3 regions of the Neptuniibacter sp. 2_MG-2023 genome follow, and region 2 is predicted to be linked to each of the others. Evidence: predicted binding sites of a transcription regulator. Region 2 holds the regulator's gene; each other region holds the start of a gene.
The links. Region 2 encodes sigma-54, which starts transcription at its own class of promoters, with help from an activator protein. Its sites were predicted from a motif close to TGGCACNNNNNTTGCTNT; they were not measured.

Region 1: glnA (glutamate--ammonia ligase) is a predicted target of sigma-54. The motif match lies at 4,950-4,967, and genes of this name have one in related genera.
Region 3: Q4486_RS05155 (formate/nitrite transporter family protein) is a predicted target of sigma-54. The motif match lies at 7,395-7,412, and genes of this name have one in related genera.

The regions. Positions count from the first base shown of each region.
Region 1 is NZ_JAUOQC010000022.1:121-11,005, forward strand. Features, by position in the region: gene Q4486_RS15105 (hypothetical protein) at 85-588, shown strand; gene Q4486_RS15110 (tRNA-uridine aminocarboxypropyltransferase) at 592-1,266, shown strand; gene dtd (D-aminoacyl-tRNA deacylase) at 1,263-1,700, opposite strand; gene pip (prolyl aminopeptidase) at 1,721-2,671, opposite strand; gene typA (translational GTPase TypA) at 2,790-4,595, opposite strand; gene glnA (glutamate--ammonia ligase) at 5,049-6,455, shown strand; gene glnL (nitrogen regulation protein NR(II)) at 6,762-7,844, shown strand; gene glnG (nitrogen regulation protein NR(I)) at 7,828-9,264, shown strand; gene trmL (tRNA (uridine(34)/cytosine(34)/5-carboxymethylaminomethyluridine(34)-2'-O)-methyltransferase TrmL) at 9,538-10,068, shown strand; gene Q4486_RS15150 (hypothetical protein) at 10,111-10,443, shown strand; gene Q4486_RS15155 (M14 family zinc carboxypeptidase) at 10,498-10,885, shown strand, end outside.
Region 2 is NZ_JAUOQC010000007.1:27,703-38,587, reverse strand. Features, by position in the region: gene lptC (LPS export ABC transporter periplasmic protein LptC) at 1-243, shown strand, start outside; gene lptA (lipopolysaccharide transport periplasmic protein LptA) at 227-757, shown strand; gene lptB (LPS export ABC transporter ATP-binding protein) at 762-1,487, shown strand; gene Q4486_RS08405 (RNA polymerase factor sigma-54) at 1,544-3,052, shown strand; gene raiA (ribosome-associated translation inhibitor RaiA) at 3,102-3,392, shown strand; gene ptsN (PTS IIA-like nitrogen regulatory protein PtsN) at 3,414-3,872, shown strand; gene rapZ (RNase adapter RapZ) at 3,881-4,738, shown strand; gene Q4486_RS08385 (HPr family phosphocarrier protein) at 4,744-5,013, shown strand; gene mgtE (magnesium transporter) at 5,134-6,483, shown strand; gene yjgA (ribosome biogenesis factor YjgA) at 6,492-7,016, shown strand; gene Q4486_RS08370 (carbon-nitrogen hydrolase family protein) at 7,013-7,831, opposite strand; gene Q4486_RS08365 (YhdP family protein) at 7,824-10,885, opposite strand, start outside.
Region 3 is NZ_JAUOQC010000004.1:5,053-15,937, reverse strand. Features, by position in the region: gene Q4486_RS05175 (circularly permuted type 2 ATP-grasp protein) at 1-1,821, opposite strand, end outside; gene Q4486_RS05170 (alpha-E domain-containing protein) at 1,882-2,886, opposite strand; gene Q4486_RS05165 (circularly permuted type 2 ATP-grasp protein) at 2,889-4,343, opposite strand; gene Q4486_RS05160 (protein kinase) at 4,600-6,324, opposite strand; gene Q4486_RS05155 (formate/nitrite transporter family protein) at 6,415-7,227, opposite strand; gene htpX (protease HtpX) at 7,671-8,564, opposite strand; gene Q4486_RS05145 (class I SAM-dependent methyltransferase) at 8,765-9,670, shown strand; gene Q4486_RS05140 (exonuclease domain-containing protein) at 9,671-10,162, shown strand; gene Q4486_RS05135 (HDOD domain-containing protein) at 10,234-10,885, opposite strand, start outside.

The sequences.
Region 1 (10,885 bases), on a different contig from region 2:
TTTTGTTATGATTGTCTGCTGATCATTCTCTATATTACATGTTTTTAATATCCATTTAGTTGAGATGGAATTCGAGTATTCTTAATGTTAAATATTGCTGCGTTTACATTTAAATATGATCATATTGAAGATCGTATTTTGATGGTAGGTAATCTGAGTAATGATCTACAGAGAGTTGATTTCTGGTTAACGCGTAAGCTTGTTCTACGCCTTTTATCTGCAGCGGCAGGGTTAATTGAAAAAACATCGAGTGATATTGCTGGAGCGCCGGTTCAGCTTAAGTCTGATCTTGCTCAGTTTCATCATGATAGTGCCCGTCAAGGACTGCAGGTTGATCGAGAAAGTGAGGACTTGCTTGCAGAAGACCCATCTCTATTATGTCGATTGGATGTAAGCCATCAAGCTGGGCGTTACCGTATATTGTTCTTTATTGGTGATGAGGAGCCTTTTGCTGCCAGTGTTTTAGCGTATGATGAATTACATCAGATGCTCTATCTTATCCATCGAGGGTCTTTAGCATTAGATTGGGGTGTGGATAATCAGTTATTCACTCCTGATGTTTCTACCTCTTCTATAACGTTGCAGTAATTTATGTATCCACCAAAACCTTTTGTTGCTCGCGGCTCTCGTGTTCTTCGCTGTCGATCCTGTTTATTAGCTGCTCATGTCTGTATTTGTGATTTTAAAATGTCCTATCAGTCAGAAGCTCAGTTCTTTTTGTTAATGCATCATAATGAGGGGTTTAAGCCAACTAATACAGGACGTTTAATTGAGGATTGTATTGCTGATACAAAACGTTTTGAGTGGTCTCGAACTGAGCCTTCTGATGAACTGATCCGTGCTATCACAGATCAGCAGTTAGATCCCTATATTGTGTTTCCTGAGGGGGAGGGCTATGAAGGGAGAATGGTGAAGTATGAGCCGAAAAAGGGAAAACGCCCAGTGTTTATCGTCTTGGATGGTACTTGGCGCCAAGCTAGAAGAATGTTTCGTCTTAGTCGATATCTAGATCATCTGCCGGTGATTGAGCCTGAGGTGGTAGCTTCCTCTAACTATCATTTGCGTAAAGCTGCTGTTGATGGACAGCTCTGTACGGCTGAGGTCGCTGCACTGATGTTGCAGCAAATTAATGATACTAAGGGGGCGGAGATACTATCGGCGTACTTTTCTATTTTTAATGATCATTATAAAGCGTCCCGTCTAAACCGGCCTTTAGATGATCATTCAGAAGCTAAAGACTTTTTGCGTAGGTTGAAGGCTGATTAGCTCTCCAGCCAGAATGTAACGGGCCCGTCGTTTATTAAGTGGACCTGCATGTCTGCACCGAAGCGGCCAGTTTCAACGATTGGGTGTAAGCGTTTAGCTTGTTCGATAAAGTAATTATAGAGTTCCTCGCCTAATTGCGGCGAGGCTCCTGCCGAAAATCCTGGTCGTAATCCCTTTTTTGTATCAGCAACAAGGGTAAATTGCGAAACGATAAGTAGCCCGCCTTCTGTTTGTTGAAGGTTAAGGTTCATCTTTCCCTCTTCATCTGAAAATACTCGGTAGGCCAAGATTTTTTGTAGAAGCTTGTCGGCTGCTTGGAATGTATCTTCCTTTTCAATTCCTAATAAAAGTAATATGCCTTGTTCTATTTTGCCGACAGAGCTGTCATTGATATGGACTGAGGCCGAACTTACACGCTGTATAAGTGCTTTCATTTCTATTATTAATCCCTTAGTTACGCGAGAGAAAGAGCGAAACTGTCAGTTGTTTTAATTAAATTGTCTGTAATGCCTTTTTCAAACGCGGAGTGGCCTGCATCTCGAACTATATGGAATTTTGAGTTAGGTAAATGATCATGGAGGGCTTGAGCTTGTTCTATAGGGCAGATGATGTCGTAGCGACCGTGGATAATTGTTGTGTTGATCTCTTTGATTGATTCGCAGTTATTAAGAATCTGGTTTTCGTCAATAAAGGCGTTATTAATAAAGTAATGGGCTTCAATTCTAGCCATGGCTAAGGCGAAGTGTGGGTCGCCAAAATGATCAACAATATCTGCATTTGGGTCAATTGTAGAGCAGCGGCCTTCCCATATTGACCAAGCTTTTGCTGCGGACATGCGGGCTATCTCATTATCCGAGGTTAAGCGTTTATAGTACGCGCTTAGCATATCGTGACGTTCAGCTGTAGGGATAGGGTGCTGGTACTCTTTCCAGTAGTCGGGGAAAATTGCGCTGGCGCCGCGTTGATAGAACCATTGGATATCTTGTTTTCGACATAAAAATATACCGCGTAAAATCAGCCCTAATACTTTATCGGGAAAGGCTTGCGCATACAGCAGACTGAGCGTGGAGCCCCAGGAACCACCAAATAGGAGCCATTGGTCGATGGATAGATGCTCTCTTATCTTTTCCATATCTTCCAGTAGCTTGTTTGTTGTATTTTCATGTAGCTCTGAGTGGGGTGTTGAACGACCGCAACCACGTTGATCAAACAATATAATTCGATACTTTTCAGGATTGAAAAATCGACGATGCGCTGAGCTTGTACCGCCGCCAGGGCCACCATGAATGAAAATAACGGGAATCCCTTTAGGGTTGCCGCTTTCTTCAATATAAAGGGTGTGAAGGTCATCTACTGGGAGATGAAGCTTATTGTAGGAGCTAATTTCAGGATACAGGGTGCGCATTGTGTCTCCGCTGTGTATTGCTGTATGTACAGCAGTATAAAGAGGAGAGGTTTGGCAATCTACGTTGAAATGAAAAAAAAGGCAGCCGATGTGGCTGCCTTTTAAATGCGAGGACTACTTATTTTTTAGAGCGTTTGCGCTCGTTTTCTTTCAGTAGTTTTTTGCGTAAGCGGATGAAGTTAGGTGTTACTTCAACTAGCTCATCATCTTCGATGAAATCCAATGCTTGTTCAAGCGTGAATCTAACCGGAGGAGTTAGCTGGATGTTTTCATCAGTACCTGACGCACGTACGTTGGTAAGCTGCTTACCTTTAATAGGGTTAACGGCTAAGTCATTACTACGGCTGTGAATACCTAGTAGCATACCTTCGTACACTTCAATGTTAGGTTCAACACAGAGGCGGCCGCGCTCTTGCAGGTTCCATAAGGAGTAAGCAAGTGCTTTACCGGTAACCATAGAAACAAGAACACCATTGGAGCGGCTTGCAACGTCACCGTCTTTTACCGGTCCGTAATGGTCAAATGTAGAGGTCATGATGCCGGTTCCTGATGTCATTGTCAGGAACTGAGAGCGGAAACCAATTAGACCACGGGATGGAATCATAAAGGTTAGACGAACACGTCCACCATCTACTTCCATGTTAGTCATATCGCCTCTACGTTTGCCTAGCTCTTCAATAATAGAGCCTTGATGTTGATCTTCAACATCAATCATTACATTCTCGTAGGGTTCTTGGATTTCGCCATCGATCTCTTTTTGAACTACTTCTGGTCGAGAAACACCTAGTTCAAAGCCTTCACGACGCATTGTTTCTATCAATACAGATAGATGTAGCTCGCCTCGGCCAGAAACTTTGAATTTCTCTGGCGTTTCGCCATCTTCAACACGAAGGGCAACGTTATGGATAAGTTCGCGTTCTAGACGTTCTTTAATGTTACGGCTAGTAACGAATTTACCATCTTGGCCTGCAAATGGAGAATCGTTTACCTGGAAGGTCATAGATACGGTTGGTTCGTCAACGCTTAGTGCTGGCAACGCTTCAACTTGATCTGGATCGCATAAGGTATCTGAGATGTTTAGTTCATCAATACCTGTTACGCAGATGATATCGCCTGCTGTAGCGCTTTCAACATCTACACGTTCTAGTCCATGGTAACCCATGATTTTTAGAATGCGTCCGCTGCGTATTTTACCTTCACGATCGATCACTTTAACTTGTGTATTGATCTTGATGGTACCTCGGGAAACGCGGCCTATACCTATAACGCCAAGATAGCTGTTGTAGTCTAGGGCTGAAACCTGCATTTGCAGAGGGCCGTCAATGTCAACCTTAGGTGGGTTAACATGTTCAACAACCGCTTCAAATAAAGGCGTCATGTCATCGGCCATTGCGTCAGGCTCAAGGCCTGCAATACCGTTTAGTGCTGATGCGTAAACAATGGGGAAATCAAGTTGTTCATCTGTAGCGCCAAGGCTATCAAATAGATCAAATACTTGATCTACAACCCAGTCTGGACGTGCACCGGGGCGATCGATCTTGTTGATAACAACAATAGGGCGAAGACCTTGGTCAAATGCCTTTTGTGTTACAAAGCGAGTTTGTGGCATTGGGCCATCTACCGCGTCTACCAAAAGGCATACACAGTCAACCATGGAAAGTACGCGTTCAACTTCTCCACCGAAATCTGCGTGTCCAGGAGTATCAACGATGTTGATGCGGTAGTCGTTCCATTTAATGGCTGTATTTTTTGCCAGAATGGTAATGCCGCGCTCTTTCTCCTGATCATTGGAGTCCATGATGCGCTCAGTACCTTCATCACGACGACCCAATGTGCCTGATTGGGAAAGCAGCTTGTCAACCAGAGTCGTTTTACCGTGGTCAACGTGCGCAATGATGGCGATATTTCTTAGCTTTTCAATCACGTGTGTATACCTGTGAGATATTTTTTTGCGAATGCGGAATTATACGGATTTATGCAGAAAATACCGCATATTTCTTAGACAAAAGAGACTAAAAGTGTGTTTAAGGATCAATAAGGGGTGATGATCATCAATCTCTGGGTGGATCTGTATCTAAAACTCGTGTTTGCACTAGGTTTTTGCGTATCTGTTGGAGTATGATTGTGAAAGCAAGAATCATAGTGGAAGCTCAGTTTAATTGTTATTTGCACCAATATGGCGCATATCGTGTTGCGAACGGCTTGTTTTGGTGCGTCTGACTTTTGGTTGTTTCGCTGTAATGCCAGTAATTTCGGGAAGCTTATAGTGGTAGCTTTTTGGTATATTACTTGCTTGAATTCTCGCTGATTTTATAATTCTGATTTCTCAAGGCTGAACTAAATATCGGCCTGGTAATTACAAAGTGGAGAAAGTCACATGTCAGAGAAGACTCTGAATCTGATCAAAGAAAGCGAAGCTAAGTGGATCGATATGCGTTTCACTGATTCTCATGGTAAAGAGCAGCACGTTACTATCCCAGTTTCCGACATGGGTGATGACTTCTTTGAAGAAGGCAAAATGTTCGATGGTTCTTCCATTTCTGGTTGGAAGGGCATCAATGAATCTGACATGATTCTTATGCCTGATGACAGTGCATCTGTTCTAGATCCATTCTCTGAAGCAACGACTGTTATTGTTCGTTGTGATATCGTTGAACCTGCTACAGGTCAAGGCTATGAGCGTGACCCACGTTCTGTTGCTAAGCGTGCAGAAGAGTACCTAAAGTCTACAGGTATTGCTGACACTGCTATGTTTGGTCCTGAGCCAGAATTCTTCGTATTTGATGCTGTTAAGTGGCACGCTGATATCAGTGGTTGTGGATACTCTATTGAATCTGAAGAAGCATCTTGGTCTTCTAGCCATAGTATTGAAGGCGGAAACACGGGTCACCGTCCACGTGTTAAAGGTGGTTATTTCCCAGTACCTCCAATCGATTCCTTGCATGATTTACGTGGCGCTATGTGTGACGCGATGGAAGCAATGGATCTTCATATTGAAGTACATCACCATGAAGTAGCGACAGCGGGCCAGTGTGAAATTGGTGTAGGTCCAAACACGCTTACAGCTAAAGCTGATGAAGTGCAGATTCTTAAGTATTGTGTACATAACGTTGCTCATGCTTACGGAAAAACAGCTACATTTATGCCTAAGCCACTTGTTGGTGATAATGGTTCTGGTATGCACGTTCATATGTCTCTTTCAAAAGATGGCGTTAACTTGTTTGCTGGTGATGCCTATGCGGGCATGAGCGAAATGTCGCTTTACTACATTGGCGGTATTATCAAGCACGCTAGAGCGTTGAATGCGTTGACTAACTCATCAACTAACGCCTACAAGCGCTTAGTGCCTGGTTTTGAAGCGCCTGTAATGCTTGCGTACTCTGCACGTAACCGTTCTGCGTCTATCCGTATTCCTTACGTGACAAATCCAAAAGCACGTCGTGTAGAAACACGTTTCCCTGATCCATCTGCTAACCCATACTTATGTTTTGCTGCATTGATGATGGCTGGCCTAGACGGTATCCAGAATAAGATTCACCCTGGCGATGCTGCAGATAAAGATCTATATGATCTACCGGCAGAAGAAGCTGCTGAGATTCCAACAGTTGCTAGCTCTTTAGAAGAAGCGCTTAACGCTTTGGATGAAGATCGTGAATTCTTGACTAAAGGCAACGTGTTTACTGATGACATGATTGATGCTTTTATCGCGCTTAAGCGTGAAGAAGTTGAGAAAGTGAACATGACAACTCACCCAGTTGAATTTGACCTATATTACTCTGTATAAGTTAAATAATTGCTGAAAAAAAGCCTCCCTTGTGGAGGCTTTTTTGTTTCTGGCTTTTTGGCGGAGTCTTTTGTAGAGCATTTTTATGGGAGAGGCTTTTGATAAAGGTGACTGAAGGAGTGGTGAGTGTAGGCGAAAATGACTCAGTATATTTGTTTGCACTAATGTAGTGCGTGTTGCATTATCTAGGCTAGACTTATAATGATTTAGATATAGTAATGGTGCGTCCTGCGGCTATTTTTTTGTATTAATTCAAATTGGTTTGCTTTTTGCAGTAGTAACCTTACGGATATTGAGTGCAGGCTAATGGCAAAAATAGAGTTACATAAACAGATTTTGGAAAACCTATCCACCGCAGTTGTTTTGTTGGATGAAAGTATGGTGGTTGAATATGCGAATCCGGCGGCTGAAATGCTGTTGGAAGCAAGCATGCGCCGTTTGAGCCAACTTAATATAGCTGAATGGTTTTCTTTGTGTACGGTGGAGCAGAAGGATTTACAAGAGTGTTTAGCGACAGGCCATCCATATACCCATAGAGAAGCGAAAATTGTTACTTTAAGTGGTGCAACACTCACTGTGGATTATAGTATCAATCCCTTGATTACGCCTGAAGGGCAGCAATTGCTAATCGAAATTGAGTCAAGAGATCGCTTGATGCGTATTGAGAGGGAGGAAGACCTTCTGACTCAACATGATACAGCTCGCTCTCTAGTGCGAGGGCTGGCACATGAAATTAAAAACCCTTTAGGGGGGATTCGTGGTGCTGCACAGCTACTTGAACGTGAGCTTCATGATCCTAGTCTACATGATTATACCCATGTCATTATTGAAGAAGCCGATAGGCTTCGTAATCTAGTCGATCGTCTATTGGGGCCGCGAAAACTCCCTAATATGAAGATGATTAATATTCACGCTATTTTAGAAAGGGTTTGTCACCTAATTGAAGCTGAAACTAAAGGTGAGATTCTCCTTCAGCGGGATTACGATCCAAGTATTCCAGAATTTACGGGCGATGCGGAGCAGTTAATTCAAGCTATGCTTAATATTCTGCGTAACAGCATGCAGGCAATACAAAGCGCAGATGTGGATGTGCCTACCATCAAAATTAGAACGCGTGCTTTTCGTCAAGTAACCTTAGGTGCTGAGAAGCACCGTTTGGTTTGTAGTGTCGAAATTATTGATAATGGTCCCGGTATTCCGGAAGAGATCCTCAGTAAAATATTTTATCCCATGGTGAGTGGGCGCGCTGAAGGAACGGGGCTTGGGTTATCAATTGCTCAGTCAATTATTAATCAGCATCAAGGGCTAATTGAATGTGAAACACGCCCTGGTGAAACCAGATTTCAACTATTAATCCCTTTGGAGCTTAACAATGAATCTACCATGTAAAATTTGGATTGTTGATGATGATAGGTCTATTCGTTGGGTCCTAGAGAAAGCGTTATCTGCCGAGGGTTTGTACACTGAAGCTTTTGAAACTGCGGATTCTCTACTATCAAGATTAAGTAAAGATACACCGGATGCGATCATTAGTGATATTCGTATGCCTGGAACGGATGGCTTGCAGATGCTAGAGCGTATCCAAGAAAGTCATCCAGAAGTGCCTATCATTATTATGACTGCACATTCGGATTTAGAGTCAGCTGTCGCTTCCTATCAAGGTGGTGCCTTTGAATATCTACCAAAACCATTTGATGTAGATGATGCCGTTGCATTGGCGAAACGAGCACTTGCTCATGCGATAGAGCAACGCCAGCAAGTTGCGGAGCAGGTATTAGAAGATAATACGGAAATAATTGGAGAGGCGCCTGCAATGCAGGAAGTCTTTCGTGCTATTGGGCGATTGTCACAATCAAATATTACGGTTCTTATTAATGGTGAATCGGGTACAGGTAAAGAATTGGTAGCCCATGCTTTGCACAAGCATAGTCCAAGAAGAGAGCGACCTTTTATACCTTTAAATATGGCCGCTATTCCTCATGATCTTATTGAATCAGAGTTGTTTGGTCATGAAAAAGGGGCTTTTACTGGTGCAGCTGCAGCACGCCGTGGGCGTTTTGAACAGGCGGATGGTGGCACGCTGTTTCTGGATGAGATCGGTGATATGCCAGCAGATGCGCAAACTCGATTGTTGCGAGTATTAGCTGATAGTGAGTTTTATCGTGTAGGTGGCCATACCGCAGTAAAAGTTGATGTACGTATTATCGCTGCGACACATCAGAATCTGGAAAAGCTAGTTGAAGAAGGGCGTTTCCGTGAAGATCTATTCCATCGCCTAAATGTGATCCGTGTTCATCTGCCTACCTTGTCCCAGCGTAGAGAAGATATTCCTCGTTTAGCGAGGCATTTCTTAAAAACCTCTGCTGAAGAGCTAAGTGTAGAGCCTAAAATCCTGAATGCTGATACAGAAAGCTATATATGTAATCTTGCTTGGCCAGGTAATGTTAGGCAGCTTGAAAATACTTGCCGTTGGTTAACGGTTATGGCAACAGGTCGCGAAGTATTGATTGATGATCTGCCGCCAGAACTAATGGAGCAGGCGGGCGGAGAGCCAATTGCTGGAAGTAATTGGGAGCAGTCGTTGAGGAATTGGGCGGATCAGCAGCTCAGTCTAGGGCAGCGGAATTTGTTAGATTCAGCCGTTCCTGCATTTGAAAAAATCATGATAGAGACTGCCTTGAAGCATACTGCAGGACGTCGACGAGATGCCTCAGAGCTACTCGGTTGGGGGCGTAATACCTTAACTCGTAAAATTAAAGAGCTTGGTATGGATGATGAGAAAGGTGACTCTCAAGAGAGTGCGGCTTAGGCGCTCTGCATAAACACTTATCTCATTCGTAGTTTTCTATATAATCCCTGCACCTTAATTGTTGCGGGGATTTTTTTATGTTTGATATTGCAGTTTGTTCCCCTGAAGTAATAGATTGATATTCTGCTACTCATTTGAAATGAATGGTCCGAATGGCGTAGAGCACTTTTTTATCAGTTAGGGCAGTTGAAACATATGTATTCGAGATGGCTCCTGTCTTTGTCTAACGCTACACTAGGGCTGGGTTCTTAATTAAAATTTTAGAGTTACAACATGTCTAATGAAAACAGTTCGGCCAGCATATCCGATATAGATCCTCAGCATCGTACAATCGGTTTACATGTTGTACTTTTTGAACCGGAAATTCCGCCGAATACAGGCAATATTATCCGTTTGTGCGCTAATACAGGTTGTAACCTTCATCTAGTTGAGCCTTTAGGGTTTGATATTGATGATAAGCGTTTACGTCGCGCGGGCTTGGATTATCATGAGTTTGCGGCATTGAAGGTTCATAAAGATCTTGAAAGCTGCTTGGCTGAGATTCAACCGCGAAAAGTGTGGGCGCTGACGACTAAAGGCAGTCGTACGCATGTGGATGCAGACTTTGCTGAAGGGGATGTGCTGTTACTTGGGCCAGAAACTCGAGGCTTACCTGTTGATGTGCGTGAATCCTTACCAGCAGATCAGTGGATTAAACTGCCAATGATGGCTGACAGTCGTAGTCTTAACCTGTCTAATGCCTGTGCTGTAGTTGTATATGAGGCTTGGCGTCAGTTAGGTTTTTCCGGTGCCGTGGACGCTTAATCAGCTATAGTTGTTTTATACAGTCTTGGGTGGAGTTGCTCTATGCAGCATGCTTTTATTTTTACTAAAATTGAGTCTTATATGGCTGAGTGCGAAGGTCAGGTTTTTCGTCTTGGTCTGCTCGATTATCGTAACCGCGATATTTCAATACTGGGCACTGCTGAGCAACAGATTAATATCATGGCTATTCAAAATCAGGTATTTCCTATTGTTGTTCTATCGGATCAGATAGACATTAGCGGTGATGAGCGGATAGATATACCTGCTACCGCTTTAGTTAGTATCGTACCTATTGCAGCGACGGCTATGCAGGGTGTGATTGACGCGGGTAAAGCGGAAGAGATTCTTCAAAGTCTTTCTTTAAAATCATGTTAAAATGCGAAATTTGGCCAATTTATAAGCAATAGTTGAGTGCTGCTGGGTTTTTTCATGATAAAACGCATCCTATCTTTTTTTACGCTAATAATACTGTGTGTCCCATTACCGGTGGCGGCAGTTAATGATGATGTTAAAAGCCTGTGCCAAGCGGTGGGGCGTAAATTGGCAAGTGTTTCTGAGAAGGAGTGCTTAAGTCATCAATATAATGAGCCTCGTTATTTTTCCGTTAACGGCCATGCGATCTTAGAAACTCATTTTCCTGCCCGTGATGGGAATGAAGGTGCACCTCGTATTTTATTTATTGGCGGGATTCATGGAGATGAATATTCCAGTGTGAGTGTCACCTTTAAATGGCTGAATACGCTTCATAAACATCATAGTGGTAAGTTTGATTGGTATTTTTTACCTGTCCTTAATCCTGATGGTTTATTGCAGCGTA
Region 2 (10,885 bases):
AATCAAACAAACCTTGCAGGAAATGTCATAGTTAATGATAATCCTGATTCTATATCAGCAACCATACTTAACACTGAGCAACTGACAATCTATCCTGATAAAGATTATGCAGAAACTGATGAGCCCGTTAAGATCACATCACAACAAAGCATACTTGAAGGCGTAGGTATGGATATTGACTTCAATAATCGAGTTCTTAACTTACACTCTAGGGTAGAAGGGACCCATGACAATGCAAAATAAGCGTTATAATCTAGCCTTCATTCTTTTGGCTGTTGCAGTGTCGAATGCGTACGCCCTTCCTGACGACCAAGAACAGCCGATTTACATTACGGCAGATACTGCACAAATTGATGACAAAACAGGCATAACCACCTACAAAGGCAACGTCATTATCAAACAAGGCTCACTTCTCATTGAAGGAGAGCATGTTGATATGTATCGTGGTGAAGAGGGAGTTGAAAAACTTATTGCCAAAGGAAGCCTTGCACATTTCAGACAACTTCCAAGGAAAGGAGATCCATACAGCGACGCTTGGGGCAAGCACTTACTTTATCAGGTAGATGATCAAAAACTCACTATTACCGAAGAAGCTAAAGTCGTCCAAGCAGAAGACACTTTTACTGGAAACAAGATCGTTTATGATCTAGATAAGTCGATTGTGAACGCATTTGGTGGCACAAGCAAAGACGAAACAGGTGAGCCAGGACGTATAAATATGGTCATTCAACCTAAAAAGAAAACTAAGGCCAACTAACCCTATGAGCTTATTAGAGGCCAAAAATCTTGCCAAACGCTATAAAGGCAGGGAAGTTGTTAAAGACGTTTCACTACAGATAAAGAATGGTGAGATCGTTGGCCTTTTAGGCCCCAACGGCGCGGGGAAAACCACTTGCTTTTACATGATTGTTGGTCTGGTTCAAGCCGATAATGGCGCCGTTAAAATCAAAGGGCAGGATATCAGCGCACTACCTATGCATGGCCGTGCTCAGCAAGGTATAGGCTACCTTCCCCAAGAGGCTTCTATATTTAGAAAACTGTCTGTGAAGGACAATCTACTTGCGATTTTAGAAACAAGAAAAGACTTAGATAAACACGCTGCCCAGTTAAAAATGGAAGAGTTGCTTGAAGAATTCCATATCACACACATAAAAGACAGTATGGGCATGAGTCTTTCTGGTGGAGAACGTAGACGTGTAGAAATTGCACGGGCATTAGCAACCGAACCCGAATTTATTCTATTAGATGAACCTTTTGCAGGTGTCGATCCTATCTCAGTGAATGACATAAAGCAGACCATTCGCCACCTTCAATCAAGGGGCATTGGTATATTAATTACTGATCATAATGTGAGAGAAACCTTAGATATATGCGAAACAGCTTATATTGTTAGTGAAGGTACAATCCTTGCTAACGGCTCACCAGCCGATATTATGGCAAACGAAGCAGTAAGAAATGCTTATCTGGGCGACCAGTTCACACTTTAAGCATATACTTAGCTATAAATGAATTATGTAGTTTCAGGAGTTTGTCCCTTAGTATTATGAAACAAGCGCTTCATCTAAAAATTGGGCAACAGCTCACAATGACCCCACAACTACAGCAAGCAATTCGCTTACTGCAGTTGTCTACGCTTGATCTTCAGCAAGAGATTCAAGAAGCATTAGAGAGTAATCCTATGCTTGATGTCTCTGAGGACGAACACGCCTCGGCTTCCGAAACTCAAGAGAGTAATTCACAGGCACCAGAGACAGAATCTGAAGCTACAGCCACCGCGACAGCCGAAGCCGAGCTTGACGACAATATTACAACTGAAGACAACTGGAATGAGAAAATACCAGAAGAGCTCTCAACCGATAGTAACTGGGAAGACACATTCCAATCATCAGGCCCAAATCTAAGTCAAAGCAAAGAAGATTTTGACTCTTTCGAATCTAATGACACTGCAGAAGAAACACTGCAAGACCACCTTCATTGGCAATTAAACCTTACCCCAATGAGTGATATTGATCGCCTTATTGCAACGAACATTATTGACGGCATCAATCCTGATGGTTATTTAACCATCACTCTGGATGAGATCTTAGATCATTTCCATGCGCAAACAGGTGAGCAGTTTGAAGAAGTAGAACTGGATGAGATTGAAGCCGTCTTGCACCGCATACAACAATTTGATCCAGCAGGTGTTGCCTGCCGTGACCTCAGCGAGTGTTTAAGCATACAGTTACAACAACTGCCGCCTGAGACACTTTGGAAAAATGAAGCGATCAAAGTTGCACAACAATACATTAAGCTACTCGGTGCTCACGATTACCGTCAATTGATGAGAAAAACACGCTTAAAAGAACCTCAACTGCAGCAAGTTATACAGCTGATTCAAGGCCTAAATCCAAAACCTGGCGCCTCAATCAGCAGCAGTACCGCTGAATATGTTATTCCAGACGTTCTTGTTACAAAACAGCAAGGTGAATGGCGCGTTCACCTCAACCCAGAAGTTTCCCCTAAGCTACGTATCAACTCAGGTTACGCAGGTTTAGTAAAACGGGCCGATAATAGCTCTGATAACACCTACCTAAAAAACCACCTGCAAGAAGCACGATGGTTTATTAAAAGTTTACAAAGCCGCAACGAAACCTTATTAAAAGTGTCAAACGAGATAGTAAAACGACAAATTGGCTTTCTGGAACATGGCGAAGAAGGCATGAAGCCAATGGTGCTTCATGACATTGCTGAAGCCGTAGAAATGCATGAATCCACTATCTCTCGAGTGACCACACAAAAGTTTATGCACACACACCGTGGAATATTTGAACTAAAATACTTCTTCTCGAGTCATGTAAGTACAGCAACAGGGGGCGCAGCGTCCTCAACCGCTATTAGAGCGCTTATCAAAAAGATGGTGGCCGCTGAAAATAATGCTAAACCATTAAGCGACAACAAAATTGCACAATTTCTTGATGAACAAGGCTTTAAAGTTGCTAGACGTACGATTGCGAAATATCGCGAAGCGATGGGTATTCCACCGTCGAATGAAAGAAAGCGTTTAGTTTAATAAAAGAGTGGCAAGAGTAGTATGTCACTGCAATAAATAGGAGAAACCTATGCAGATCAACATTACTGGACACCATGTAGAATTAACTGAATCAATGAATGATTATGTGCTCTCGAAACTACAAAAGATTGAGCGTCATTTTGATAACATCACCAATGTGCAAGTCACACTCAGCGTAGATAAACAACGCCAGAAAGCTGAGGCAGAGATGCACTTAGCGGGTGCCCAGCTCTTTGCTACACATGAACACGAAGATATGTATGCTGCAATTGATGGCCTTACTGACAAGTTAGATAGACAAGTCATTAAGCATAAAGAAAAAACTAAAACTCACAAATAACCGGTCTGTATCCAAAAAATTATGTTGCTTCATGAACTATTAACCCCCTCAAGCGTCCTTTGTGGCCTTGAGGGTGGCAGTAAAAAGCGGATTCTGGAAAATGCTGCTGAAATAATATCGGAGCAACATCCCGATATGAGTTCATCATCAGTATTTAACGGACTTCATTCGCGCGAAAAACTTGGCAGTACAGGCATAGGCGATGGGATTGCCATTCCACATTGCAGGCTGGCAGAATGCACTGAAGCTAAAGGCTATCTAGTCAAACTAGATACACCTATAGACTTTGATGCTATCGATGGTAAACCCGTTGATCTTCTATTTATTTTGATTGTTCCTGAAGACTCAACATCTGAGCACTTAGCTACACTAGCCTCAGTTGCAGAGCTCTTTAGCCAAGAAGAAGCCAGAAACAAACTAAGAGAAAGCCAAGACAGTCATTCTCTGTATGAGACTTTATGTAAGTTGAGTGCTGCCTAGGAGTTAAAATGAAGCTTGTTGTGATTAGTGGTCGTTCCGGCTCAGGAAAAAGTACAGCATTACAAGCTTTAGAAGATATTGGCTTCTACTGTATAGACAATTTGCCGGCTCTCTTACTACCAGACCTTGTCCAACAGATGAGTAGTGACCCGAGTCACCCTGACCAGATAGCGGTCAGTATTGATGCGCGCAATTTGCTCAGTAACTTAGCCAAATTTCCAGATATTTTAAATCAACTTCGCCAAGATCATTGGGCTGAATATGAAGTTATTTTTTTAGATTCATCGGAAGCCACCTTACTCAAACGTTATAGTTCAACCCGACGTAAACACCCTCTTTCAGATACCCATAAGAATCTACAACAATCAATTGAGTCAGAGATACAGCTTTTAGAACCTATCGCAAGCTTAGCCGACATCCGAATAGATACTACGCGCTTATCCCTGTATGAGCTTCGAGATACAGTCAAACTTCGGGTTGCCAACCGTAAAGCTCAAACCTTGTCGGTTCAATTTGAATCTTTCGGTTTTAAGCATGGTGTGCCTTTAGACGTAGACTTTGTCTATGATGTACGCGCCCTACCCAATCCTCACTGGGTTCCAGATCTACGCAAATATACAGGCCAAGAGAAACCGGTTCAGGACTTCCTAGAGGAATCACACGAAGTTCGAGAGATGGTAGAAGATATAACTAACTTCCTCGAACGCTGGCTGCCCCGCTTTTCAGAAAATAACCGTAGCTATATTACGATTGGCATTGGCTGCACAGGGGGGCAACACCGATCTGTTTATATTAGCGAACGTCTAGCTTCTCATTTCTCTCAACATATGGATAATGTCCATGTTCGTCATCGTGAATTGAGCTAACTATCATGCAAGAAAAAAAACTACTCATCATCAATAAACTGGGGTTACATGCCCGAGCAGCCGCTAAGCTTATTGGTGTAACATCACGTTTTTCATCCGAAATTTTATTGGAGAAAGACGGACGTGCAGTAGATGGAAAAAGCATTATGTCTGTGATGATGCTGGCAGCTAGCAAAGGTACAACCTTAACTGTTAAGATCACAGGCAATGATGAAGAAAGTGCTATGTCGGCCATTGAAGAGCTTATCAACAATAGGTTTGATGAAGACGAATAAAACTCTTCATATTAATTCTTAGGGTTATCCCTTCAGCTTCCGTTATAATCAAAGCATTACATTCTATTTATTCTTCTACTGACAAAAGAAGACCGAGCAAAGTCCATAAGCGATAAAACCATGGCCGTTGAAGAAACTAAATCACATTTTGATAAGCTAAACGATGCTTTAGATAGTGGTGAGTTTCGTCAAATTCGCTTTACCCTAAACAATACTTTGCGACCAACCGAAGTTGCCCGCTTAATTGAGAAATCACCTCCCAAAGAGCGTCAGATCCTTTGGAACTTAATCTCACATGATTTAGAAGCCGTAGTACTCCAGCATTTAAACGACGATATCCAAGCGGACATCTTAAGTCGCATGAATACTGAAGAGGTGCTAGCACTTACCGAATCTCTTGATTCTGATGATATGGTAGATGTGCTACAACAGCTACCTAATAGGGTAATGAAAGAAACCCTACGCATCATGGACAAACAAAATCTGCGTAGGGTTGAAAAGCTGCTCTCCTATCCGGAGGATACTGCCGGCGGCTTAATGAATACAGATACAACAACTATCCGTCCAGATATTAGCGTCGAAACAACCTTACGTTACATTCGTCGCCACGATGAAATCCCCGAAATGACGGATAGTCTCATTGTTGTCAGCCGAAAAGACTCATATATAGGTCTGCTACCTTTAACCAAACTATTAGTATCCGATCCCTCAATCAATATTCGAGAGATCATGAACACCGATATAAAAGCGATCAATGCCCAGATGCCCGACGACCAAGTGGCAGCCTTGTTCGAAGAGCATGATCTAGTCTCCGCCCCAGTTGTAGATGATAATGGCAAACTGGTTGGCCGTATTACGATTGATGATGTGGTCGACGTTATCCGCGAAGATGCTGATCATTCATTGATGAGCATGGCAGGCTTAGACGAAGATGAAGACACCTTTGCCCCAGTCATGAAAACCACACGTCGTCGTGCCGTTTGGCTCGGCATTAATTTACTTACTGCCTTTATTGCTTCTGCTGTGATCGGTTTATTTGAAGAGACCATCGATAAAGTTGTAGCCCTAGCGGTACTTATGCCTATAGTTGCATCTATGGGCGGCATTGCAGGCTCACAAACCTTGACCTTGGTGATCCGTGGTCAAGCTTTGGGGCATGTTGAACGATCAAACGCTCGATGGCTACTTAACAGAGAGGTCATTGTAGGTATATTAAATGGCCTTCTTTGGGCTGCTGTCATTGCTGTAGTAGCGACAGTATGGTTCCAAGATCTAAATCTCGGCATCATCATCGCTCTAGCGATTATAATTAATTTAGTTGTAGGTGCTATCTCTGGCACCTTACTGCCTATAGTGTTGAAATCTATGGGTATAGATCCCGCCTTAGCCGGAAGTGTCCTGTTAACAACCATAACCGATGTGGTAGGCTTCTTTGCCTTTTTAGGCTTAGCCACCATTTTTTATGCCTGAGAAAACTCATGAGCGATAACGCAAAATTTTCATCCTCTCATCTAAATGACCAAGATGAAGAGTTAAGCAAAACAGAAGCAAAACGCCAAATGCATGCCCTGCAAGCATTAGGTGCGCGCCTTACAAAGCTTAATAAAGAACAACTAGAAAAGATGAAGTTAGATGAACGCTTACATCTAGCCATCGAAGAGTTTCATCGCATTAAGTCAAATGGTGCTCAGAAAAGGCATCTGCAATATATCGGTAAAATAATGCGCACAGAAGATACCGATAAGATTGAGCATGATTTAGGCCTGTATGAAGCCGGCCAACAAGCACACACTCAAACCTTCCATAAATTGGAGCGCTGGAGAGATCGACTTGTTACTGAAGACAATAGTGCACTTCAAGAATATATAAACGAGAACCCAAGTGCCGATGTACAACATTTACGTCAGCTAATTCGAAATGCTAAAAAAGAGTTGGAATTACAAAAGCCACCAGCAGCAGCCAGAAAGCTTTTTAAATACCTACGTGAAGTGGCTGGCGCTTAGAAACCAGCCGTTTTTCTGTGCTGCATAACGGGCATTGCCTCTCGTCGCTTATGCAGCATAGGCAGATTGATATCGGCCAGCACAATCCCCTTCCCTATACTTTCCCGCAAAGCTAAGACTTCACCCCAAGGATCAACAATCATACTATGCCCCCAGCTAGAGCGCGTTTCTGAGTGCTTACCACCTTGATTCGCTGCAAGTACATAACATTGGGTTTCAATCCCTCGGGCTCGTAGCAAAACCTCCCAGTGCGCCTCACCGGTCACATAGGTAAATGCCGAGGGTACAACAAGTATCTCTGCACCTAAGCCTCGCAGTTTTTGATAATGCTCAGGGAAACGAAGGTCATAACAGATAGACAACCCTATTTTTCCAAACGGACTATCAACCACAACAAGTTGGTCTCCTGCTTCGATGAAATCAGACTCGCGATAACTACTATGCCGATCCTCCACATCTACATCGAAGAGGTGTATTTTATCGTAGCGACCGACTTGAACCCCTAACTCATTAAACACTAAACAACTGGCATAGACCTTATCGCCCGAACGCGATAATAGAGGTACGCTGCCTGCGATAATCCACAAATTATGTTTTTTTGCTAGGCTAGCAATTGTCTTCTGTATATTGCCACTACTCACCTCCTCTCGCGCTAAAGAGACAAGGGCTTTGGAATCTAACAACGCAAAATTTTCAGGAAGGAGTAAAAGTTTAGCTGATGCGGACGCCGCTTCTTCAGCTAGCTGCGCGACTGTTGCCAAATTATCGGCTAACACCTCTCCCGATACCATCTGAGCTACAGCCACTTTAGCCATGATCATTATCCATTACCGCTGGTGTATTTGTATTGGCAGGCTTAGTCGCTTTACCATCATCAATCACAATTGAAGGGTCGCCCCAATCACCGGACAAATGGTATTTTACGGTAGTAAACTTAGCGAGTGGATCACCTATCAGCTTATCAAAAAGAAAAACTGCCCCCGCCACTTGAGGTGCACCGAGCAAAACACTGACTAATGGAATATTGCCAGTCACAGGTAAAGCCACCTCGATATCTTTATCCACTGTTTCATTGACTAAGTTTAAACTACCTTGCATCACCATATTGGCCGAAGGTCCCGTCATAACAAAAGGTGAAGATGTATGAGCTATACCTTGCTTGATCTTATAGCTGGCTTTCATCTCATCAAAAGCAACACCACTTTCAACTAGATCGGTAAAATCCAATCTTAATCGACGCCCCAAGGATTGAAGGTTTAATATACCGAACACGCGTAAAATATTACCCGACTTACCTACATCCAAAATACGCCCTTGCTTGGCTGTAAATTGTAGTTCGCCATTTGCGTCCGCTATATCAAACGCCCAAGGAGCATGATTCCAGGATAGTTGAAGATAGGAATCTAAACTTTTTGTCTCAATCGCTTTCACATCAAGCGCCTTGAGCACCTGACTAAAATTACTGCTATTGAGTTTAAGTGTAAGATCGGAAACCTCGTTATCACCCGAGACCCAGCGCAATCCCCCACGCACCTCGGCCCCATGTATATCCGCTTGTATATCTTCAAGTCGAATATCATTTTCATAAGGTCTTAATTTAAAAGACCAACTGCCCAATGGCTTACTGCCAATAAACAGTTTTTTAATATTAAAATCTACCAAAGGGATCGATGCAGGATCTATATCAACAGATTCAGGAAGGGGCTCATCTTCAGCTTCAGTATCCGACTCATCACGGTTCAGTCTTAGCTCTAACAACTCTACCTTATAAGGACTGCCTTCATCATTGGGCAGCCACAATCCACCCGTAAGTTCTTGGCTTTGAGCGCGCAACATCCAACCTAAAGGTTCAGGTTTCAAAGAGAGGGAGAGATTATTGAGATCAAAGCCTCCCGCACTAAAACGGGACAACGAGAGCTCAACTTGCTTCAGTTTACTCCCCGCTAAACTACTAGACTGAGCTCCGCTTTTCTCCGACTTTCCATTAAACCCTAAACCCGATAAAAACCCATCGAGCTGAGCATAATCAAGATCAGCAAGAGTTCCATCAACCCAAATACCAGCCTCTTCCGGTATCTCTGGCTTTTCTCCCCCTAAACTAAACCTAGCACGCTCAAGTCCCTTATCATTATTAATCAGCACGCCTCTTAACTGGTCCGCTAAATTCAAACGTATAACACTACGATCATCCGCATAAGTAAGACCAAGATCACTGACCACAGTTAACGGCATGGTTTGTGTTTTAGTTTTACTTAATGGCGGGAACGCGTTAATTTGCGTTCCCTTTAAATCGCTCTTGATAACCAACTGATTACAAACTTTGCCAGGACAAAGATCCAAACGGGCATTGTATGTAAGTGGTCCCTGCAATAAAGATAAGAAATCAGAATCAAGCCAATTCGCTAGATAGTCAGCATTAACACGACCATCAATACTCACTTCAGTTTTCTTAACTTTATTCGAAATCAAACGTGAGGATATATTAGCGGTAACCGGCTGCTCAAATAGCTCAGCTTTTAACGGACCCGACGAAAGGCCGATACTATAATCATAATTAATGACGCCATTTATTTTACTGAAACTGATCTTATCCTTTACCGATTGGAAGCGGCCTTGTTTGATATCCGATTTCACAAAAACCTGCGGCTCAGATTTACCAGCTAAAGGTAAATTTAAATTAACTAACGTACTTATAGGTCCAGATAGTGTCCAATCATTAAAGTCATCACCTATCTCAGTTCTTAAATCACTTTCAGTTAATAAACGCTGTAAATCTATAGCATCACCGTCGACCGATCCTGTGACAAATAACTTATCTGAAGATTGAGGTAGATGAATCCAAGCAAAATTCAAAGCAGAATCATAAATATTGCCACCTGCCGCTTCAGCCACCAGCTCACCATTACGGAAATAGATAAAACCATCCGCTTTTTTAATCGCAGGCCAGCCTGGCTGGTATTCAAAAGAGGCATCCTCTAGATCAAAAAACAACTGAACTGTCGGTAGCTGATAATCGGACAACCGTGCACGGGTAACACCATTTAAAACAAAACCAGCCCGCTTAATCTCCCCTTGTTGAATCGCTTTAACAAGCCACTCATAAGTTTCAAGTCCAACCTCTTTAGGCGGGATATAATACTTTGCCTGTAGACCATCAGCGCCTTGCAAACCTATCTGTAAATTAAGTAACGGCTGCTCATCTCGATCAAAGGGAAGATAAAGACTAAAGCGTCCTGCCGCTGATAACTTATCATTAGCTAGATTCAAAAGCTGGGAAGCAACCACTATTCCTTTGTCTTCAAAGCGCCAACCAATAACGCCTTCTGCATCATTATAATCCCATGCTTGTTCGAATAAGGTGGGATAATGCATTAAGAAATCACTACTTTTTAAGTGAATTTCACCTCCTACTCGGTTAACCTTCAGTAGGCCATTAATGCCTTTTATCTCAGGAACATCAGTCCAAGCATTAATACCAACATTCTCGAGATCAGCCGCTAGTTCAAAATCGTTCAACTCAGCGGAGGTGGGCCAAGAAACCAAAATATTTTTGACCGTACCTACGGGTGCGAGGCCAGAAAAAGCAGATTGAGCCTCTTCAGGAAGAAACGGCTTTTTAAGTAACCAATCAAATGTAGAAGCCAGCTCTATTTTATCAACCATTAAGCTCCGTGGTTTAACGAGGTAGCCTTCACGCTCAAAATCTAAACTAATCTTAGGTATCTCAATACCACTTTCCACACTATCAATTTGAAAGTCAGTAATTTGTAACTGATAGCCACGATCGCGACGATTTAATGCCGTCTGTACAGTAAACTGCTCTAAAGCATAGTCTTGGTATTTAAAATTCTGAATTAATGTTCTACCGG
Region 3 (10,885 bases), on a different contig from region 2:
AGACAATAAGCAGGATTTAATGCTATTAGGACGTTGTGTATCTAATATGAGTTTAATTAATTCCTGATCTTGATTTAATAACGTGCTGCTTGCCATAAAGCCCGGCAAACAGTTTGTTTGTTTAGAGAGTGCTTGTAATAGCAGATTTTTACTGGCCGTCGGAAGAGGGTCAATACTATTTAACTGCATAAAGACAGTACGTATTAAGCGTATAGTTGATTCCGCCCGTTCAGCATAGCGACCTAACCAGAAGAGGTTTTCAACGACACGGCTAGGTAGATTTGATTCTTGCGCGATGCTTCTATCTTCGACCAGAGATAGTTGTTTTTCAGGCTCTGAAGCTAATATCCATGTATCTTTACTTTGCGACCCGACTTGATTTGATACAAAACTATCTTGTCCTGACAGCCCTACGCGGGTGAGCCCGCCAGACATAACGGCGTAGGTACTTTCACTTGCAACGGTAAATGTACGGAATATAGAAGGGCGTGTTTTTAATTGCTGCTCTTGCCAAGCGGGTATATATGACGGCGATATATAGCTTTGCGCCACAAAGTTATAGGGTGCTTTTTCAATACGTGCGAGTACTTTTTGTTTATCTGAGTCTGATAAAGTGTGGCCGTGTATGCTTGGGCTTTTTGTTTGTCGCATTGCCGGTTTTATAATCAGAGAGTCAATATTCTCTTTGATATAAAGCATATCTTGCGGGTCACCACACCACCATGTATTTACAGAAGGTAGTTTTAGCTCATGCCCAAAAAAATGCTGGCTAATTGCAGGCATAAATTTCAGGAGGGCTGGTGTTTCTAATATGCCAGAACCTAAAGGGTTAGTGACGACAACATTACCAGCCCTTACAACTTCAACTAGGCCTGGAATGCCAAGATAGGAATCTGATTTAAGTTCGACTGGATCACAATATATATCGTCTACACGGCGCAGAATAACATCGACTTTACGAAGACCATTGAGTGACTTTAACCATACATGCCCATCTCTAACGGTTAAATCACTGCCTTGAACAAGCGGATAGCCGAGATAGTTTGATAGGTAAGTATGTTCAAAATAAGTTTCGCTATAAGCACCAGGTGTCAGAATTACAATTTGTGGATCATCACCCGAGGTTGGCGATAGAGCGTTCAAGGTCACGCGTAGTGACTGAAAGAATAGGGCTAAACGGTGAACTTGACTGTCGCGAAAAAGGCTCGGTATTACACGGGTGAGTACAGTTCTGTTTTCTAGCGCATAGCCAGCGCCACTGGGAGCTTGAGTACGATCACCAATAATAATCATATTACCATCGGGACCGCGAGTCATATCGGCAGCATGTAGTGTTAGGCTGCGTTCTCCAGGCATTGGTATGCCTTTGCATTGGCGGAGAAATCCAGGGTGGCTGTAGATGACTTCAGGAGGGATGACCCCTTGTCTTATGAGTTCTTGAGGCCCATAAATATCTTTTAGAACTAAGTTTAGGAGTTCTGCTCGTTCTATTAAGCCTTGTTCAACTTGGCTCCATTCGTCACTGGAGATCAACATAGGAATGGGATCAAGTTCCCAAGTGTTTTTTCCTAGTGGATCACTGACTAGATTATAAGTTGCACCATCATCACGCAAAATACGTGATGCTTTTTGGTAACGGTCTTGTAAGCCGGATGAGCCGAGTGCATTAATACTATTGAGTAGATACTCCCAGTGCGCACGAGGCTGACCAAACTCATCATAAGCTTCGTTGTAATGCCCATTAGGCGATAAAGACCAATGTAAATTTTGGCCTTGAACGCCCTGAGTTTGCGATTGCGATTGCGTCTGCTTGCTTTGCACTGGTTTACTCTTTAATTAACAAATTCGGGCTCATTATAGCCCCTATCTGATGATAAAGGGCTATGCCTGGCAAGCAAACTGATATTCTTTTTGAACTAGTTTCTTAGGAGTAACAATTTCTTCCTGTGGATCACCCATATTGAAGGCAAACCAATTGGTCATAAGGGCAGTATGTAGGTCGGAAATACTGATCTGTAGTTGATTGAGGTAATCACGAAACTTCTCATCAAGTGGGTTGCCATTGGCAAGAGAGTAATGAAGCTTTTTAAACTCGCTCATATCTTTCAGAATATTTTTTGAACGAGGTAGTTTTTTGGCTGCGGTTTCCATCTCATTAATGCAGAAGTTAATGGTTCTAGGGAAATATTCATCTTCTAATAGGAAGCGGGCCACTTTTTTTGACTCAATGGCGGTACGAACGCTTCGTCTGTAGTTCATATAACCACTGAGTGAGCGTAAAACATTCCCCCATACCACTTGGCTGAGATTGATTCGGGTACCTTGATTGGGTTGTAGCATAATGGATACGCCCGCATCGAGAATACGGGTTGTCATATCAGCCCGTTCAAGGTTACGACCGAGGGTCATAAACTGCCAGGAGGCATCACGGCTCATAGCGCCTTCAAAAAGGCCGTTAATCTCTTGGCAACGTTGGATAATATTGTTGAGAAACTTATGACGATCCGTGCGGTTAATACCTTGGCGGATATTGTTGCGTGCGTATAAGTCTAATTCGTTTATCTGCTCCCATGTATCTTGTGGGAGTACATCTCGAGTGGTTCGGATATTTTCTTTAGCGTGTTTTAATGAGGATAGCATTGAGCTTGGGTTGGTATCATCAGCCAATAAGAATTTAACAACGTTGTGCTCAGTTTGTACTTTGTAGCGTTCTGAAAATGTATCAGTACAGCTATTTATTCTAATAAGATTAAACCAACTAATATTGGTATCACGGGGTAAATCGAATAAAAGGTTATCGTATACCCCTACTAATCTTGCTGTATTTTCGACACGTTCTAGGTAACGTGCGCTCCAATAAATTCTTTCTGCAACTCGAGATAGCATAATCATTTATCCTCTGTATCGACGATCCAAGTATCTTTACTGCCACCACCTTGTGATGAGTTGACAACCAATGAGCCTTTTTTCATGGCAACACGGGTAAGGCCTCCCGTGGTGACATAAGTATTTTTTCCTTGGAGAATGAAAGGGCGCAGATCTAAATGCCTAGGTTCCATTGTGTTAGAGCTAATTAATGTTGGAGCTGTAGATAAGCTTAGCGTAGGTTGAGCAATATAGTTACGTGGGTTTTCTTGAATTAACTCTGCAAAGGTTGCCTGCTCTTTTTTAGTCGAGTGAGGCCCAATGAGCATTCCATATCCGCCAGATTCATTGGCTGGCTTAATCACCAGTTCATCTAGATGCTCTAAAACATAAGCTCTTTGCTCTGGATCTTCACAGAGAAAAGTTTCTACATTAGGCAATATTGGCTTCTCATTGAGGTAATACTCAATAATTTCAGGTACATAGGCATAAATGACTTTGTCATCGGCTACGCCCGCGCCAGGTGCATTGGCCAGTGCAACGTTGCCTGCTTTCCAAGCTCTCATCATGCCCGGAACGCCTAGAACTGATTCTTTATCGAATACTTCTGGGTCGATGAAAAGATCATCAATACGACGATAAATTACATCGACTCTTTCAGGGCCGGAGATGGTTTTCATATAAACACAATCATCATCGTCAACAAACAGATCACTGCCTTCAACGAGCTCGACCCCCATCTGTTGTGCTAGAAAGGCATGTTCAAAATAAGCGGAGTTAAAAATACCCGGTGTAAGGACAACAATTTCTGGCTCTTCTATCTCTCGGGGTGAGAGAGATAGCAGCATATCAAATAGTTGTTCAGGGTAATCATCTAAGGGCAAGATGTTTTCTTTTTCGAACATTTCAGGCAGGACACGTTTAGTTATTGCTCTGTTTTCGAGCATGTAGGAAACGCCGGAAGGGACCCTTAGGTTATCCTCTAAAACGTAAAATTGTCCGTCGGCATCTCTGACTAAATCGGTTCCGCATATGTGCGCCCATACACCATGTGCTGGGTTCACGCCTACGCACTCAGGTCTAAAGTTTTTTGACTCTTTGATTATATGTTCAGGAATGATGCCATCTTTAATTACATTTTGATCGTGATAGAGATCATCAATAAACATATTGAGGGCTTTCAAACGCTGTTTTAAACCATCTGCAGTTGTTTTCCATAGAGGAGCAGGAATTGTGCGGGGGATGATGTCAAAAGGCCAAGCTCTATCTATGTTTCCTTCTTCAGTATAAACGGTAAATGAAATCCCCATCTCTTGAATTGTCACCTCAGCCATTTGGCGGCGTCTATCAAGATCTTTTTCGTCCATTTCGGAGATATGTTTCACTAATTTATTTGCGGAATCTCTAGCACGTCCTGTGGGGGTGATGAGTTCGTCATAATGCTGCTTAGATTGATAATTATCCCAAATCATACCTATACCCAGATTATTGATCTTAATGTTGAGCGCTATCGAACGTTAAATACGCACCAATTTATACTGACTGCACCAATATTGTGCTTAAACCGTTTGCATATCTTATCTAAGCGTTTAATTCGCCGTATATATAGGGATCAGCAAGTTTCAGGCCAGTATTGGTGCATGATCATATATGGGGCGTTTGGCAAAATGATGACATGATCGGTAAGCCATTATGATTATAGGACATTCTCAATATTACGTTATGTTTACTCAACTATTTGTTGAGTAGGTAGATAATGATGCAGGTTAGTAGAGCGGTTATGGCTTGCCAAACGAGTACGGGATTGCGCTCCATTAAGGGGGGACGGCTTTTATTAAGGAATGTTTTGTTGGGGTGTCTAAGGTCAAATATGAACTCTGATAGCTCTTCATATCGTTTATAGGGATTTGGATGTACAGCTTTCTTGAGTGTCTCATCGATCCAGGCGGGTATTTCTCTATCCTCGTCTAAGACCGAGTTGTAGTTGAGCTTCTTTTGCGCAGAGGGAGTGCGGGACTTAGAAACTTGAGTGCCGTAAGGGAAACGACTAGATAGCATGTGATAGGTTAAGACACCTAGTGAATATAGATCTGAGCGGCTAGTGCCTATGTCGCCCAAAAAGTATTCTGGGGCTGTATAGAGTGCAGTGCCTAGTATTTCGCACTGCTCCTGAGTTGCGGAAGATTCTACAATGCCGGCTATTCTAACTGAACCAAAGTCAATGATTTTTACTGTGCCGGATGCATCGATCATAATGTTATCGGGTTTTATATCTTGATGAAGAATATCCATTCTATGCAGAGCCCGTAACCCTTTTGCAACTTGCTCTATAATAGCTCTGACTGCTTCAATACTTGGTTTAGGGTTATCAATCATCCACTGTTTTAATGTTTGTCCTTCTATATATTCAGTCGTGGTGTAGAGGAAGTTCCTTTTTCTTGTTTGCCTGCCTGCTTTTAACACGTGGGCGCTATTGACGCGGCGAGCGACCCATTCTTCCATTAAAAAGCGCTCAAGGTAATCTGGATCACCGCGTAGATCTATCGATGGGATTTTTAGAATAACGTGCTCATTAGTTTCATCATCTACCGCAAGGTAAACATGACTGCGACTGGTTGCATGTATTTCGCGAATAATCTTATACCCATCAAACTGTTCGCGGGCCACGAGTATGGGGGGGAGAGGGAGATCATCAACCTGAAGTTGTATCTCATTTGTATCTTGCTGTGGTACAGAATCAATACGGATAATTTGGATAGTTAAGTTATCCTCACTACCCGATTCAAATGCATGTTCAACAATGTTTTTGGCTGCTTGGTTTAAGTCGTTACTGTTTTCTTTTAATGCGCTGTCTATAAAGGTGGCGTCTACATGCTCATAAACGCCATCGGTTGCTAAGATGAAGATGTCGTTTTTTACGATTGGTACCGATAAAAAATCAAGTTCTAGTTGTGGCTCAATACCGAGTGCACGACTGAGGTAGCTTTTGTTTTGGGAGATCCATAATCGGTGGTCTTTAGTGAGTTGCTCTAAAGCATGATCATGAAATTTATAGATTCTAGAATCACCAATGTGAAATAGATAAGCCGTCGTACTTTTAATGATCATTGCACTAAAGGTACAGACATAACCTTTATCTTTATCGTAGCGGAAATCGCTGTTTCTCGTTTGTGCGTAAAGCCAAGCGTTTGCTGCAGATAGCACTCTCTCGCCTGATGTTTGTACTGACCAAGCATCGGATGTGCAGTAGTAGTCATCGAGAAAGCTTTTTATCGCTGTTTCGCTTGCTATATGACTGACTTGGCTACTACTGATGCCATCGGCAACGGCGCAAGCAATACCTTTAAGGTTCAATTGGGCATTGGTTGGGATAACAAAGCCGTGGAAGTCCTGATTGCTCTCTTTGCGGCCTTTGTCAGAATACTGCCCAATTGATACTTTAAGTTTGGCTATCATCATATCCACCAAAAAGCCCCTTCATGTAATGATAGGGGCTTTTATTATTTTATGTATCGTTGCACAAAACGCTAAGCAAAAAAGTACAAGAAATTAAGCGATAGTACGTTTTTTGGCTGTTTTAATATGAGTTGTGTACAGGGTTAAGCCAGTGAATGCTAAGCCGCCGACTAAGTTACCTAGTGCTGTAGGAATTTCGTTCCAGATAAAGTAATCCATAACTGAGAAATCACCACCCATAATAATGCCTGATGGGAAAAGGAACATATTAACTACAGAATGCTCGAACCCCATAAAGAAGAACAGCATAATTGGCATCCACATTGCGATGACTTTACCGCTTACTGATGTAGATATCATTGCGCCAACAACACCCATAGATACCATCCAGTTACATAGCATACCGCGTATAAAAATAGTGAACCAACCGGCTGCGCCATATTCGGCATAACCTAAAGTACGGGCTTCACCTACGCTGGCAATTTTTGCACCGACAGCACCAGGATCCGTATTAAAACCATAGGTGAAAACAAAGGCCATCATGACAGCTACAGTTAATGCGCCAGCAAAGTTACCAAGGAAAACAAGTCCCCAGTTTCTTAATACACCGTTGACGGTTACTCCAGGACGTTTATCAAGTAAGGCTAGAGGAGTGAGGACAAAAACCCCTGTAAGTAAGTCAAAGCCCATAAGATAAAGCATACAAAAACCAACGGGGAACAACATGGCGCCAATTAGAAAGACACCAGTTTGAACGGCGATAGTAATTGCAAATACAGCAGCGAGCGCCAAAATTGCGCCTGCCATATAGGCTCGGATCAATGTGTCACGTGTTGACATATGAACCTTAGATTCACCAGCGTCCACCATCTTCGTGACAAATTCGGAGGGGAGTAAGTAAGCCATATTTATTGCCTCATTCAATGTTTAGAATTTTTTAAATCGAGTAATTACACGTTTTTTTGGCCAAAAAAAAGCGCACACTATCTATCTCTCTTAAAGAGTAGCTAGTGGACGCCATTGTCCTAGTTCACTGTAATATTGGTTCGTTAGAGAACCATCTGAATTTATTTAAAGCATAAGCTGTGCCTATTTTATTATTATCTTTTAAAACAGATGGTTATGCTTGTTTTTAATTTATTTATTTATGTTTTTTTGAGGTAAATAAAATAATAGTTGCTAGCTAATAGTGCTTGCTTGAGGTTTGTGCGCTTTTGTGGGGCAAGGATTGGGTGTTGCTTTGATATTGAGATTGATAGGTAGGGAGTATTGGTTTATTAAGACTTGTAAGGCGTAATTTTCGCCTTACAAGTCATAGGGGAAATCTATTTAAATACTCTATAAAAGCTTCACTTCATTGATTGAAGTGCGGCGATACGTTGATCTAAAGGAGGGTGGCTTGCCATGAGTGCCATCAACCCAGATTTCATATGGCTGCTTATTCCAAATGCGGTGAGCTGTCCAGGCATCTGATCTGGCATATCATATTCAGCTTTTAGACGTTGTAAAGCACCGATCATTGCGTGGTTGCTTGATAGGTGCGCGCCAGCTGCGTCTGCTCTGTACTCGCGATAACGGGAGAACCAAGCAACAATAAACGAGGCCAGAAAAGCGAAGATCATTTCAAAGATAAATACAGTGATGTAATAGCCGATACCGCTACCTGCTGGGCTGTTATCGTTACTGTTCTTTAAAAAGCTATCTACAGCGTAACCAGCAATACGAGCGAAGAACATAACAAAAGTATTAATGACCCCCTGCACTAAGGTCATAGTTACCATATCACCATTGGCAACATGGCCAATCTCATGGGCCATAACTGCTTTTACTTCTTCTCGTTGGAAGCGCTGTAGTAATCCTAAGCTTACGGCAACTAAAGCATTATTTTTATTCCAACCGGTAGCAAATGCATTAGCTTGTTGGGCAGGGAAGATGCCAACTTCAGGCATTTTTATACCTGCTTTTTCGGACAGTTCAGCTACTGTATCAAGTAACCATTGCTCATCAGCGTTACGGGCATGAGTTATGATCTCCGTACCTGTGGACATTTTGGCCATTTTTTTGGATAGGAAAAGGGAGATAAAAGAGCCAATAAAGCCAAATACAGCACAAAAAATAAGTAGGCTGGTTAAGTTTAGGCCGGAACTTGAGATGTAGTGCTCCACACCGAGTAAATTCAGTGTGATACTGGCTACAATTAGTACGGCAATATTAGTGAGTAGAAAAAGGCCGATACGCATCATCTGTGTCTATGTTCCTATGATAAAAAGTTGTTACTTAGATTAGGGCGCAAGGGAAAAGTTTCAAGTGAATTAATCCTGTTTGTTTGCATAGTTTTTTCGATTGATTAGGTAAATATAATAACTTTGATCATCGCTGGTGTAGAGCGCAACACACGCATATAATGCGTGATTTTTTTGATCCTCATTATCTAGGAATCTTAATGCATACAATCTTGAGCGAAGTTAAAAAGCAGTTGTCTAATTCAGACAATGAAGCGCGTAGAATTTTTCACGGGCGTGGGCACTGCTTTGAAGGCTTTGAGCATTTGGTTATTGATTGGTTTCCTCCTTACGCGGTTGCTAGATTTTATCGTGATGTAGAGCCTGATTGGATTGAAACGTTAAGTGAGGCACTTAAAACGCTGCCGGAGATTAAGGGATTGGTCGTGCAGCGACGCTCGCGTGGCAAAGGGGCAAACCAAGATGTGGCTTGGGGAGAGGTTCCAGAGCTAATGGAAACTCAGGAACTTGGATTGTCTTATTATGTTAAGCCGCAACGCAATCAAAACAGTGGCTTGTTTTTAGATATGCGTGAAGGCCGACGGTGGATTAAAGAGAATGGGAACCAAAAGCGTGTGCTTAACCTTTTTTCCTATACCTGTGCCTTTTCTGTTGCTGCCATTGCTGGGGGTGCAGATCATGTTGTTAATGTAGACATGTCTAAAGGGGCGATAAGTACTGGGCGTGATAACCACCGTTTAAATCGTATTAAAGGTGATAGAGTCACGTTTCTGGCTTATGATCTATTTAGATCTTGGAAGCGTGTACGTCAACTGGGGCCTTATGATGTGATTGTTATAGATCCACCTAGTTTTCAGCCAGGCAGTTTTGTCGCAGAAAAAGATTATCGTAAAGTGATCCGACGTTTGAGTGATCTCACTGAATCGGGAAGCCAAGTTTTGGCATGCCATAATGACCCTAAAAATGGCACTGAGTTTTTAAAACAGCTGATGTTAGACGAATGCCCAGACTTTACGTTTGTTGAGCGTTTAAGTAACCCTGAAGACTTTCCAGAAGCTGAGTTAGAAAAAGGGTTAAAAGTGTTGTTGTATGTTAGGGAGAGATGAGTGGAATTAATTTGTATTGATCTAGAAGCAAGTGGATTGGGCGCGGAGTCTTATCCCATTGAGATTGCTTGGATTAATGATAAAACCGGTGAACAGGATAGTTTTCTAATTAATCCTGAATCAGCTGCTGGCTGGCATTATTGGGATGAGCATGCGGAAGAGGTGCATGGTATAGATCGTGATGATTTGGTCAGCAAAGGTTTAGATATAGTTAATGCCTGTAAGCGTATGAATAAAATGCTGACAGGAAAAACGTTGATTAGCGATGCCTTTGAATTTGATCTGTTTTGGCTAAGCCGTTTATTTGAGGCTACAGGTATTCAGCCGAGTTTTAGAATGGCGGGTTTAGATCGAATATTAAATAAAGAGCAGCGTATTCAGTTCAGCTTTTTAGCAAAAGCACAGTTAAGACGTCATCGTGCGTTGCAGGATGTTGAAGATATTATTAAATGTATTAAAGCGGTGACGCTACAAGGGCCTGAAACTGCCTGATCGATTTTGATTGGTATAAAAAAGCGACAAGAATAATCTGTTATCCGTCGCTTTATTTACCGCGATATAAATTAAGCTAGACTGCTTAAGCCTGAGTCTAAAATCAGCGCTTCTTCGAGCACATCGCAAGTATTAGATGAAATTCCAGCTAAAACGGCTATATCTTCAGGAAATTTTGCTTGTAAAATTTCCGCCGATTCACCTTTGTGTGTGGCTAAATGCACTAATGTCGCTAAGTTTACAATAGCTGCAAGAGGTGAGGGGTTGTCAGCGCTGGCAGGATGTTTATATTGCAGTACTGCTTCGCCTAGTTCTTTAGGAAACTTCCACATATCAAGCAGTGCTTGCCCCGCTTCTTGTGAGGTAAAGCCAAAACACTCTTTCTCTGCCTCATCAGGACTACAGTTCGATTCTTCAATTAAAGCTTGGATAGCTTGAGCTTTTATGGGGTCGGCTAGATGAAGTAAGAGTTGCCCGATGTTATGAATTAATCCAGCAGTAAACGCTACGTCAGGGTTAATTTGAGAACCTTGTTCCGCAAACCATTTTGACAATGCGGCAACTTGAAATGCATCGCTCCAGAATTTTTTAAGGTCGATACCTTTTACTTCTTGAACTGAACCGGCGATGCCTGATGCAATGACGAGTGTTTTGAGGCGAACCATACCTAGCATGACTACAGCTTGCTCAATGGATGACACTTTGCGGCTTAAACCAAAATGG